Regions from separate parts of the Streptomyces chengmaiensis genome, predicted to be linked through region 1. Evidence: riboswitches for the same ligand, from Rfam matches in the RefSeq annotation. Region 1 holds a riboswitch; each other region holds the start of a gene.

Region 1 (2,193 bases):
TGGTCCCAGGTGGTGCGCGGCAGGGAGACTCCGGCAGCCCGCCAGGCGGCCTGGGTCAGCCCTGAGCAGTCGTAGGAGGACGGGCCGCTCGCGCCCCAGACGTAGGGCTTGCCGAGCTGGGCGCGGGCGAAGTCCAGCACCTTGTCGGCCTTGGCCGCGTAGTCGGCGTCCGCGTCGCCGCCGGACGTCGTGCCCGCCCCCGACTCGGTCCCGCTATCCGCCCCGGAGTCCTGGCTCTGCTCCTGCTGCTCCTGCTGCTGTTCCTGCTGCTCCTGCGCGCGCAGGCGCTCCCTCTCGGCCTCCGCGGCGGCCGCCGCCTCCGCTTCCGCCCTGGCCTTCTCCTCGGCCTTGCGGCGGGCCTCCGCCGCCTTCTTCCGCTCGATCTCCGCGAGCCGTGCCTTCTCCTCCGCCGTCAGCTTCGACAGCAGCTCGCGCGCCTCGCGCAGCTTCGCCTGCACCTCCTGCTTCCCGGCGCGCAGCGTCTCCTGCGACGCGGTGAGCGACTCCAGGCTCTTGGCCGCCTCGGTGCGCTGCTTCGCGGCGGCGGCACGCTCGGTCTCGTAGTCGGCGACCGCGCTGCGTTGACGGTCGCTCAGCCGCTCCATCAGCTGTGTCTGGTCGAAGTACGACTGCGGGCTGTCGGCGAAGACCAGCGCGGCGGTCGGGGCCACTGCCCCTGAGCGGTACTGCGCGGCGGCGTAGTTGCCCAGCGCGCGCCGGGACTCGTTCAGCGCCTCGGTGCGCTCCGCCGCCTCGTCCAGCAGCTTGCCGACCTCCTGCCGCTTCTCGGCGGTGGCCTCCTTGGCCTGGTTGTACTTCTGGGTGGCCGTCCCGGCCTGCCGGTACAGGTCGTCGACCTTCTTCTGCACTTCCTCGATGGACGGCTTCGGCTCGGCGGGCGCGCTGGGCGCGGCGCCTGCGTTCTGGGAGGACAGCAGCGTGACGCCGGCGAGGGCTGCGGTGGTGAACCCGACGGCGGGGGTGGATATCGCGGTACGGCCGCGGGGCTTGCGATGCGACGCCAAGGCCGACATCTCCTTCTTCCGTGAACCGCCTACCGGGTTAGCTGACGGGTTCGGGCGGGACGGAAGGCTGCCCTACGGACCGGCGAGGGTCCGATTCACCCCGGTTGTGCTGGGTGGTTCCCCGGTTCCGAACTTCCCTGCGGAAAGGCCGGATTCGGCGTGGGCGACCCGTTTGGCGTGGTTCGCCATGGCGGTGCGGGATCGCTTGGTCGAGCACGCTAGCCAACCCGTGTGGTTGCTGTGAAGGTTGATGTTCGAAATGTCCGATACATTTTCGTTACCTCGGCGGGATCAGGCCGTTTACCGCCGGTAGGGCCGATGTCGTCACTGGTGGTCATTGACCGGATGTCGTCGTTCCGTCGCGCACGGTGCGCGTGCAAGCGCTGCCTACGGCCGCTCCCCGGCCGCCCGGGGGTCTGGCTCAATGCGGCCCCGGAGTGTCAGAGCGGACGCCTAGACTTTGAGAGCGATGAGCAGCCTCTTTGACGACAGCTTCCTGGCGGACCTCCAGCCCCCGGAGGACGAGCACCCGCCGCCGCCCGATGACGCGACGGCGCCGGAGCCGGTTCCGGACGACCTCTTCCAGGGCGCCTACGACGTGCCTCCGGCGCGGGACGCCTACTACCGCGACGGCGCGCCGCGCCCTGTCGTGGACCCCGCCGCCCTGCTGGAGGGGCTCAACGAGCAGCAGCGCGCCGCCGTGGTGCACTCCGGATCGCCGCTGCTCATCGTGGCCGGCGCCGGCTCCGGCAAGACGCGCGTGCTCACCCACCGGATCGCGCATCTGCTGGCCACCCGGCATGTGCACCCCGGCCAGGTCCTTGCGATCACCTTCACCAACAAGGCCGCCGGGGAGATGAAGGAGCGCGTCGAGCAGCTCGTCGGCCCGCGTGCGGGCGCGATGTGGGTCTCCACCTTCCACAGCGCATGCGTGCGCATCCTGCGCCGCGAGTCCAAGAGGCTCGGCTTCACCTCGTCGTTCTCGATCTACGACGCAGCCGACTCCAAGCGCCTCATGGCGCTGGTCTGCCGGGACCTGGACCTCGACCCCAAGAGGTTCCCGCCCAAGTCCTTCAGCGCCAAGATCTCGAATCTGAAGAACGAGCTGATCGACGAGGAGACCTTCGCCGATCAGGTGGCCGGGGGCGCCTCCCAGGCCGGAGGCTCC
Region 2 (2,193 bases), on a different contig from region 1:
ATCGACAGCCCCGCGCGGTCCTTGCCCGCGGCGCAGTGCATCAGCGCCGGGACGCTGTCCTCCGCGAGTGCGTGCAGCACCCGGCTGTGCTCGGCGGTCCGCTCCTTGATGATCAGCCGATAGGTCTCGGTCATCCGGCCGGCCGCCTTGCCGTCGGCCAGTATCGACCTGAGCTCGTCGAGGTCGCCGTCCCGGACCATCTTCCAGAACTCCGCGCCGTCGGCCGGATCCGTCAGCGGCAGATTCACATTGCGCACGCCCGGCAGCTCGACGTCCGGGCCTTCGAGCTTCTGGTCCGCGGCATTGCGGAAGTCGAAGATCGTGTGGAGCCCCAGGCCGGCCAGGAAGGTCGCGTCCCTCGCCGTGGCGTGTGCCAGATGGCCGCTCCGGTACAGGCGTCCGTACCGCACCTGCCGTCCGTCCCTGGTCGGCAGGCCGCCCACGTCCCGGAAGTTGCGGACTCCGGTGAGCTGGGACTCGGCCGATGGCACCTGCGGCGACTGCTGCGTCACTTGGGGCTCCTCGTGTGACGGCGTCGGCGTTGGTCGCCGACGGTGACGTGTTCCCGACCATACGACATCACTTCATACGTCAAATGATCTCACCGGGGGCACGCGCACGGGTTCTGTCCGGCCGGCCGATTCGTCATGCGGTGCGCCCCATGGGTACACCAGACCGCCGCATCGGTGAGCGGGGTGGTGATTTGGCATGACTTCCGATGTCTGCCCGAATTGCACCTTTAGTAATAACCTGCCCTGGCTGAGGGGGAGATGGGAAACGGTACGTGAGCAGCGTCATATCCGTAACGGACCGTGGCGGATGCCGGACGGTGAATTCCTTTCTGAGGTGGGAATTTGAATCGCCTTCATCGACGGAGGGTGACCGGAATTCCTCGCCGATATCACAGCGCTCAATGCCGGGGGAATCGGAAGGCTTGTTCCGCTGTGCTCGGCTCGTTTACGGTCACGACCGATCCGGACGGACCGCCTAATCCTGCCGCCGTTCGGAATGACGACCCCACACACGCGTGGCAGGAGCGGGGGAACCAGGTAAGTCGCCGCGCCGGAGTCGCCGCTCCGGACGGCTTGGGGTGAAGCCGCGTCACCGCGTGGCCGGGCATCTCCAGCCCGAACCCGACAGCTCACCTCGCAGGCGCCGGAGAGGAAATCGCCATGCCCGCGAAGGGTAAGCACCGTCGTCCCAAGAGCAGCCCGCTCGCACGCGGTTTTGTCGCCGCGGGCGCAGGCGGCGCCGCCATCGCCATCCCGCTGCTGTCCCCGGCGGGCGCCCACGCCGCGGAGACGTCCGCGCCCGCCGCCGCGCCGCGGCAGGCCGTGACCGCCGCGGCCGCCCATGCCCCCGCCGGTGACGCCAAGTCCGGCGATGCGGTCAAGAAGCAGGCGCGGAAGGCCACGCCGACCACCTACGAGGTCGTCCCCGGCGACTATCTGTCCAAGATCGCCGACGAGCACGATGTGCGCGGCGGCTGGCAGCGGCTGTACGCGGACAACCGGGAGGCCGTGGGCGACAACCCGTCGCTGATCCACCCCGGGCTGAAGCTCACCGTCCACGGCAAGGCAGCGGAGCAGTCCGCCCCCGCGAAGGCGAAGGCGAAGGCAAAGGCCAAGCCCAAGGCGAAGACCGAGGCGAAGGCCGAGAGCAAGGCCCAGAGCGCCCCCAAGGCGCCGAAGAAGAAGGCCGCCCCCGAGCGCTCCACGTCCAAGGCGTCCGCCGCTGAGTCCACGCCTGCGCAGAAGCCCCAGCAGCCTCAGGCGGCCCAGCCGGCAGCCAGCGTCTCCGGCTACTCCGCGCCCCTCTCCGGCGCAAGCGTCACCACCCCGTACCGCGCCTCCGGCGCCAGCTGGTCCAGCGGCTACCACACCGGCGTCGACTTCGCCGCCGCCACCGGCACCACGGTCAAGGCAGTCACCGCGGGCACCGTCGTCTCCGCCGGCTGGGGCGGCGCGTACGGCAACGAGGTCGTCATCCGCCACAACGACGGCACCTACTCGCAGTACGCCCATCTGTCCTCGCTGTCCGTCTCCTCCGGCCAGAGCGTGAGCGCCGGCCAGCAGATCGGCCTGTCGGGCTCCACGGGCAACTCCACCGGCCCGCACCTCCACTTCGAGGTCCGCACCGGCCCGTCGTACGGCTCCGACATCGACCCGGTGGCGTACCTGCGCCAGCACGGCG
Region 3 (2,193 bases), on a different contig from region 1:
CGTCTCTACGACACCCTCGCGGCCAAGCTCGCCGCGGGCGTGAAGGTCCGCATCGTGGTCAGCGACCCCGCCAACCGCGGGCTGATCGGCAGCGGCGGCTACTCGCAGATCAAGTCCCTCTCCGAGATCAGCGACACCCTCCGCGAACGGCTGGCGCGCCTCACGGGTGACGAGGCCGCCGCCTCCCGCGCGCTGTGCGCCAACCTCCAGCTCGCCTCGTTCCGTGCCGCCCCCTCCGCGACCTGGGCGGACGGCAGCCCGTATGCCCTGCATCACAAGCTGGTCTCGGTCGACGACTCCGCCTTCTACATCGGGTCAAAGAACCTCTACCCCTCCTGGCTCCAGGACTTCGGCTACATCGTGGAGAGCCCGGACGCGGCCCGTCAGCTGAAGGAGGAGCTGCTCGACCCGCAGTGGACGTACTCCCGTCACACCGCGACGCACGACTACCGGCACGGAGTCTGCGCCTGACGGGATGAGCGACGACTTACTAGGACACATCCGGTATGGGTGATTTGACCCATTAGCTAAGCAGTCGCGCGGTCAGCGGCTTTTTCTGCTATTCGCTGACATCTCAGGGCAGTTGCGCCGAATGGCACCCGGCGCGACTGCCCGTGATGTCGGTCACGCTGGGAACCGATTGGCGATCTCGGCGTCCAGGCGAATTAGTGCTTTGCAGAAGGAAAGTTGAGAAGTGTGCTTCATCGGGGCGTCGCCACTTCATCGCCAAATCGGCCTCTTTCGATGCCATTCCGTCATACAAGGCCTTGTTACTCAGGTGCGGACTCGCCTACCGTCACCGTCATTCCGGATGGAACGCCGAATCCTGCCGCTGTCCGGACACCGCACCCACCCACACACCCGTCACACCCGGCAGGAGCGGGGGACCCAGGTAAGACGCCGGTCCGACCCCGGAGCGGCTTGGGGTGAAGCCGTGCACAGCGATGCGCGGCCGGGCATCTCCAGCCCGAACCCGACAGCTCACCTCGCAGGCGACGGAGAGGAATTCGCCATGCCCGAAAAGGGTAAGCACCGTCGTTCGAACCATCAGCGGATCACCCGCGGAATCGCCCTCGCGGGTGCCGCCAGCACTGCACTCGCTCTTCCGTTCTTCGGTGCGAGCATTGCTGAAGCGACGCCGAATACGGTCCACTCGACTGCCAAGCCCGCCGCGATCGCCACCGCCGTTGCCGCGGCCAAGGCAGCCGGTCCGCTGACCTACACCGTGGTCGCGGGCGACTCCCTCTCCGCCATCGCCGAAGAGCATTCGGTGAGCGGCGGCTGGAAGCGGCTCTACCAGGACAACCGCCGCGCGGTCGGTGACAATCCGTCACTCATCCGCCCGGGCCTGAAGCTGACCGTCGTCCCGGGGCCGGGCGCCGCGCCGCAGGAGCCCAAGAAGGCTGCCGCCTCGTCCGACCGGGCCGACCGTTCCGCCGAGCGGACCACGGTGGCCGCAGCGGCGAAGTCCTACCCCGACAACCTCGACGGCTGGATCCGCGAAGCCCTGGACATCATGGCCCAGCACGGCATCCCCGGCAGCTACGAGGGCATCCACCGCAACATCATGCGGGAGTCCTCCGGCAATCCGAACGCCATCAACAACTGGGACTCCAACGCGGCCAAGGGAACCCCGTCCAAGGGCCTCCTCCAGACCATCGACCCGACGTTCCGCGCCTACCACGTGCCCGGCACCTCGATGGACCCCTTCGACCCGGTCGCCAACATCGTCGCCGCCTGCAACTACGCGGCCGACCGCTACGGCTCGATCGACAATGTGAACGGCCCGTACTGAGCGAACGGCGCGCACTGACGCCGCCCGACACAGCCGTCCGGCCCGGCGCCCCGCAATCGGGGCGCCGGGCCGGACGGCCTTGCGCAGGTCAGGACAGGGCCGCTGACGCGGCCTCCGGCTCTCAGGCGACGACGCCGGACTTCGCGATCCGGATGTCGGCCTTGGTGGCGCCGCTGCGGGAGCCCAGGGACTCGATCTTCTTCACGACGTCCATGCCCTCGACGACCTCGCCGAAGACGACGTGCTTGCCGTCCAGCCAGTCGGTGACGACGGTGGTGATGAAGAACTGGGACCCGTTGGTGTTCCGGCCCGCGTTGGCCATGGACAGCAGGCCCGGCTTGGTGTGCTTGAGCTGGAAGTTCTCGTCGGCGAACTTCTCCCCGTAGATGCTCTTGCCG
Region 4 (2,193 bases), on a different contig from region 1:
TGGGGTTGCCTCGGGAGTCCAGGATTTCCCGGGCTACGACGACGTCGATGGACGGCACGAGCATCTCCTTCTGGGATGTGACGCAAGTTGTGATGCGAGCTGGATGCCAGCAGTGCAGGGTCTGATTCGGCCTTGCGGCAAGAGCCTAACCGGCCCGGGGGCCGCCGCCTGCCGATGCCCGCCCGCTGGGACGAAAAAGGGTGCGAAGTGGACCGGCTGGGGACGAAGCGCTACATGCCTACCGATCAGTAGTGACAGGGGGGTGACCGCCGGCCACGGCATGCGGAAGCCCCGGCCCGGTGCGCACGGGGGAAGCGCTCCGGACCGGGGCGGTCACAGCCGGGCGGGTCAGCTCAGGTGGAGCCGCTGGCCCGGGAAGATCAGGTCCGCGTCCTCGACGATGTCGTCGTTGAGGTCGTACAGCTTCTGCCAGCCGCCCTTGACGCCCTCCGCCTTAGCGATCCTGCTCAGCGTGTCGCCGGGCTTGACCTCGTACTCGCCGTCGCCCTTCTTGAAGCCCTTCGCCGGGGCGGCGGGCTCGGCGGACGACTTGGCCGACGGCTTCTTCTGAGCCGGAGCCGGGGCCGCGGAGCGCTCGGAGCGGGTGGTCGGAGCCTGGCTGCGCTGCTGCGACTGCTTCGGCTGCGCCTTGGGCTTGGACTGCTGCGCGGAACCGGAACCCGAACCAGAACCAGAGCCAGAGCCAGAGCCAGAGCCGCCGCCGGTGTACGCGGCATTGGACAGGCCGACGCCACAGTGCGGCCAGGCGCCCTTGCCCTGGCCCGCGAGGACCTTCTCGGCGATCTCGATCTGCTGCGCCTTGGTGGCGAGGTCGGCGCGCGCGGCGTACTTGGCGCCGCCGTAGGCCGCCCAGGTGGAGGCGGAGAACTGCAGACCGCCGTAGTAGCCGTTGCCGGTGTTGATGGACCAGTTGCCGCCGGACTCGCACTGCGCGACCCTGTCCCACTCGGCGGCGGTCGCGGCGGAGGCGGAGGTCGCACCGAGCAGCGGGGCGGCCACTGCGGCGCCGGTGACGCCGGCGAGCGCGGCGATACGGGTGGCCTTCGACGGACGGCGATGCTTGCCCTTGCCGGAAAGCAGCATGGAAGTGTCTCCTCACCGACGCCTGCGAGGTGAGCTGTCGGGTTCGGGCCGGATGAGTGCCCGGCCGCGCGTCCTAGCGCGCGGCTTCACCCCAAGCCGGTCCCGGCCTCTGAGAGCACAGCGCGTCTCAACGGCCCGGTCCGGCGCCTACCTTGGGTCCCCCGCTCCTGCCTTCGGCGCTCCACGCGACGACTGTTCCCGCCGTCCGCCGGCAGGATTCGGCGTGACGGTCGACGGGGCCCGCGGTGGCGAGCGGTTGGAACCGTAAACACACCGGCCGCTGCCGCTCAAGGGCGAACATCACGGATGAATCACTCTTTCCGCGATCGACTTGACACGCATTTCCGCAGGTGAAGGGCGATTCGGACGGATTCGACAGCCGCGACACGCCAGTTGGGGCAGAGAGACGCTTGTCTCACTTACGCAGAATCGGATAAACACCCCCGAACTGCCGCTACTTCAGATCCAGATCGAGGCTCTGGCCAGGGTGAATGAGGTCGGGATCCGACCCGACGGTCTCCTGGTTGGCCTCATAGAGCGCGACCCACCCCCCGGGCACCTCACGCTCGTCGGCGATCGCCCAGAGGCTGTCCCCGGGGCGCACGGTGTAGCCCTGCTCGCCGACTGCCGTGTCGGATGCATCACGTGAAGCGCTGTCACCCCGCGAGGCATGCCCACCGAATTCTCGGCTTGCATCACTGATACCCGACTTGTCCGCCTCATCCGCAGGTGCACCGCGATGCCGCCCGGTACCCTCGCCCACGGTCAGATCGGAGTCGACGGGGTCGGTCGGCTCGATGGTCCGGGTGGGCTCCACGGCGTCCTCGGGCAGCGTCTGCCCGCCGGAGCCGCCGGACCCCTCGGGGGCCGCGGACCCGGCGGAGACGCCCGGGGAATCCGACGCGTCAGGCGAGACCGTTGTGCCGCTCTCCTGCGGCAGACCCGAAATGCCCGCCCCGGATCGGGTGGTGGGCTGCTCGCCGCCCTCCGGCACCGACGAGGGAGACGACGAGGGCGACGACGAGGGGGAAGAGGACGGAGACGGGGCAGCCGTCGTAGCCGCCCCGGCGGAGCCCTCACCCGAGGAGC

Evidence for each region. Region 1 has a riboswitch for cyclic di-AMP ahead of QCN29_RS11915 (C40 family peptidase). Riboswitches for the same ligand answer to the same signal wherever they lie in the genome.
Region 2: linked by a shared signal. The riboswitch ahead of QCN29_RS04660 (LysM peptidoglycan-binding domain-containing M23 family metallopeptidase) and the one ahead of QCN29_RS11915 (C40 family peptidase) in region 1 are both predicted to bind cyclic di-AMP.
Region 3: linked by a shared signal. The riboswitch ahead of QCN29_RS16020 (transglycosylase SLT domain-containing protein) and the one ahead of QCN29_RS11915 (C40 family peptidase) in region 1 are both predicted to bind cyclic di-AMP.
Region 4: linked by a shared signal. The riboswitch ahead of QCN29_RS13605 (transglycosylase family protein) and the one ahead of QCN29_RS11915 (C40 family peptidase) in region 1 are both predicted to bind cyclic di-AMP.

Annotation. Positions count from the first base shown of each region.
Region 1 is NZ_JARWBG010000011.1:32,150-34,342, reverse strand. Features, by position in the region: gene QCN29_RS11915 (C40 family peptidase) at 1-1,034, opposite strand, end outside; cyclic di-AMP (ydaO/yuaA leader) riboswitch at 1,037-1,195, opposite strand; gene pcrA (DNA helicase PcrA) at 1,495-2,193, shown strand, end outside.
Region 2 is NZ_JARWBG010000003.1:297,481-299,673, reverse strand. Features, by position in the region: gene QCN29_RS04665 (tyrosine-protein phosphatase) at 1-512, opposite strand, end outside; cyclic di-AMP (ydaO/yuaA leader) riboswitch at 1,000-1,170, shown strand; gene QCN29_RS04660 (LysM peptidoglycan-binding domain-containing M23 family metallopeptidase) at 1,173-2,193, shown strand, end outside.
Region 3 is NZ_JARWBG010000016.1:108,041-110,233, forward strand. Features, by position in the region: gene QCN29_RS16015 (phospholipase D-like domain-containing protein) at 1-471, shown strand, start outside; cyclic di-AMP (ydaO/yuaA leader) riboswitch at 853-1,008, shown strand; gene QCN29_RS16020 (transglycosylase SLT domain-containing protein) at 1,013-1,795, shown strand; gene QCN29_RS16025 (peptidylprolyl isomerase) at 1,917-2,193, opposite strand, start outside.
Region 4 is NZ_JARWBG010000013.1:35,450-37,642, reverse strand. Features, by position in the region: gene eno (phosphopyruvate hydratase) at 1-58, opposite strand, end outside; gene QCN29_RS13605 (transglycosylase family protein) at 349-1,104, opposite strand; cyclic di-AMP (ydaO/yuaA leader) riboswitch at 1,109-1,237, opposite strand; gene QCN29_RS13600 (LysM peptidoglycan-binding domain-containing protein) at 1,559-2,193, opposite strand, start outside.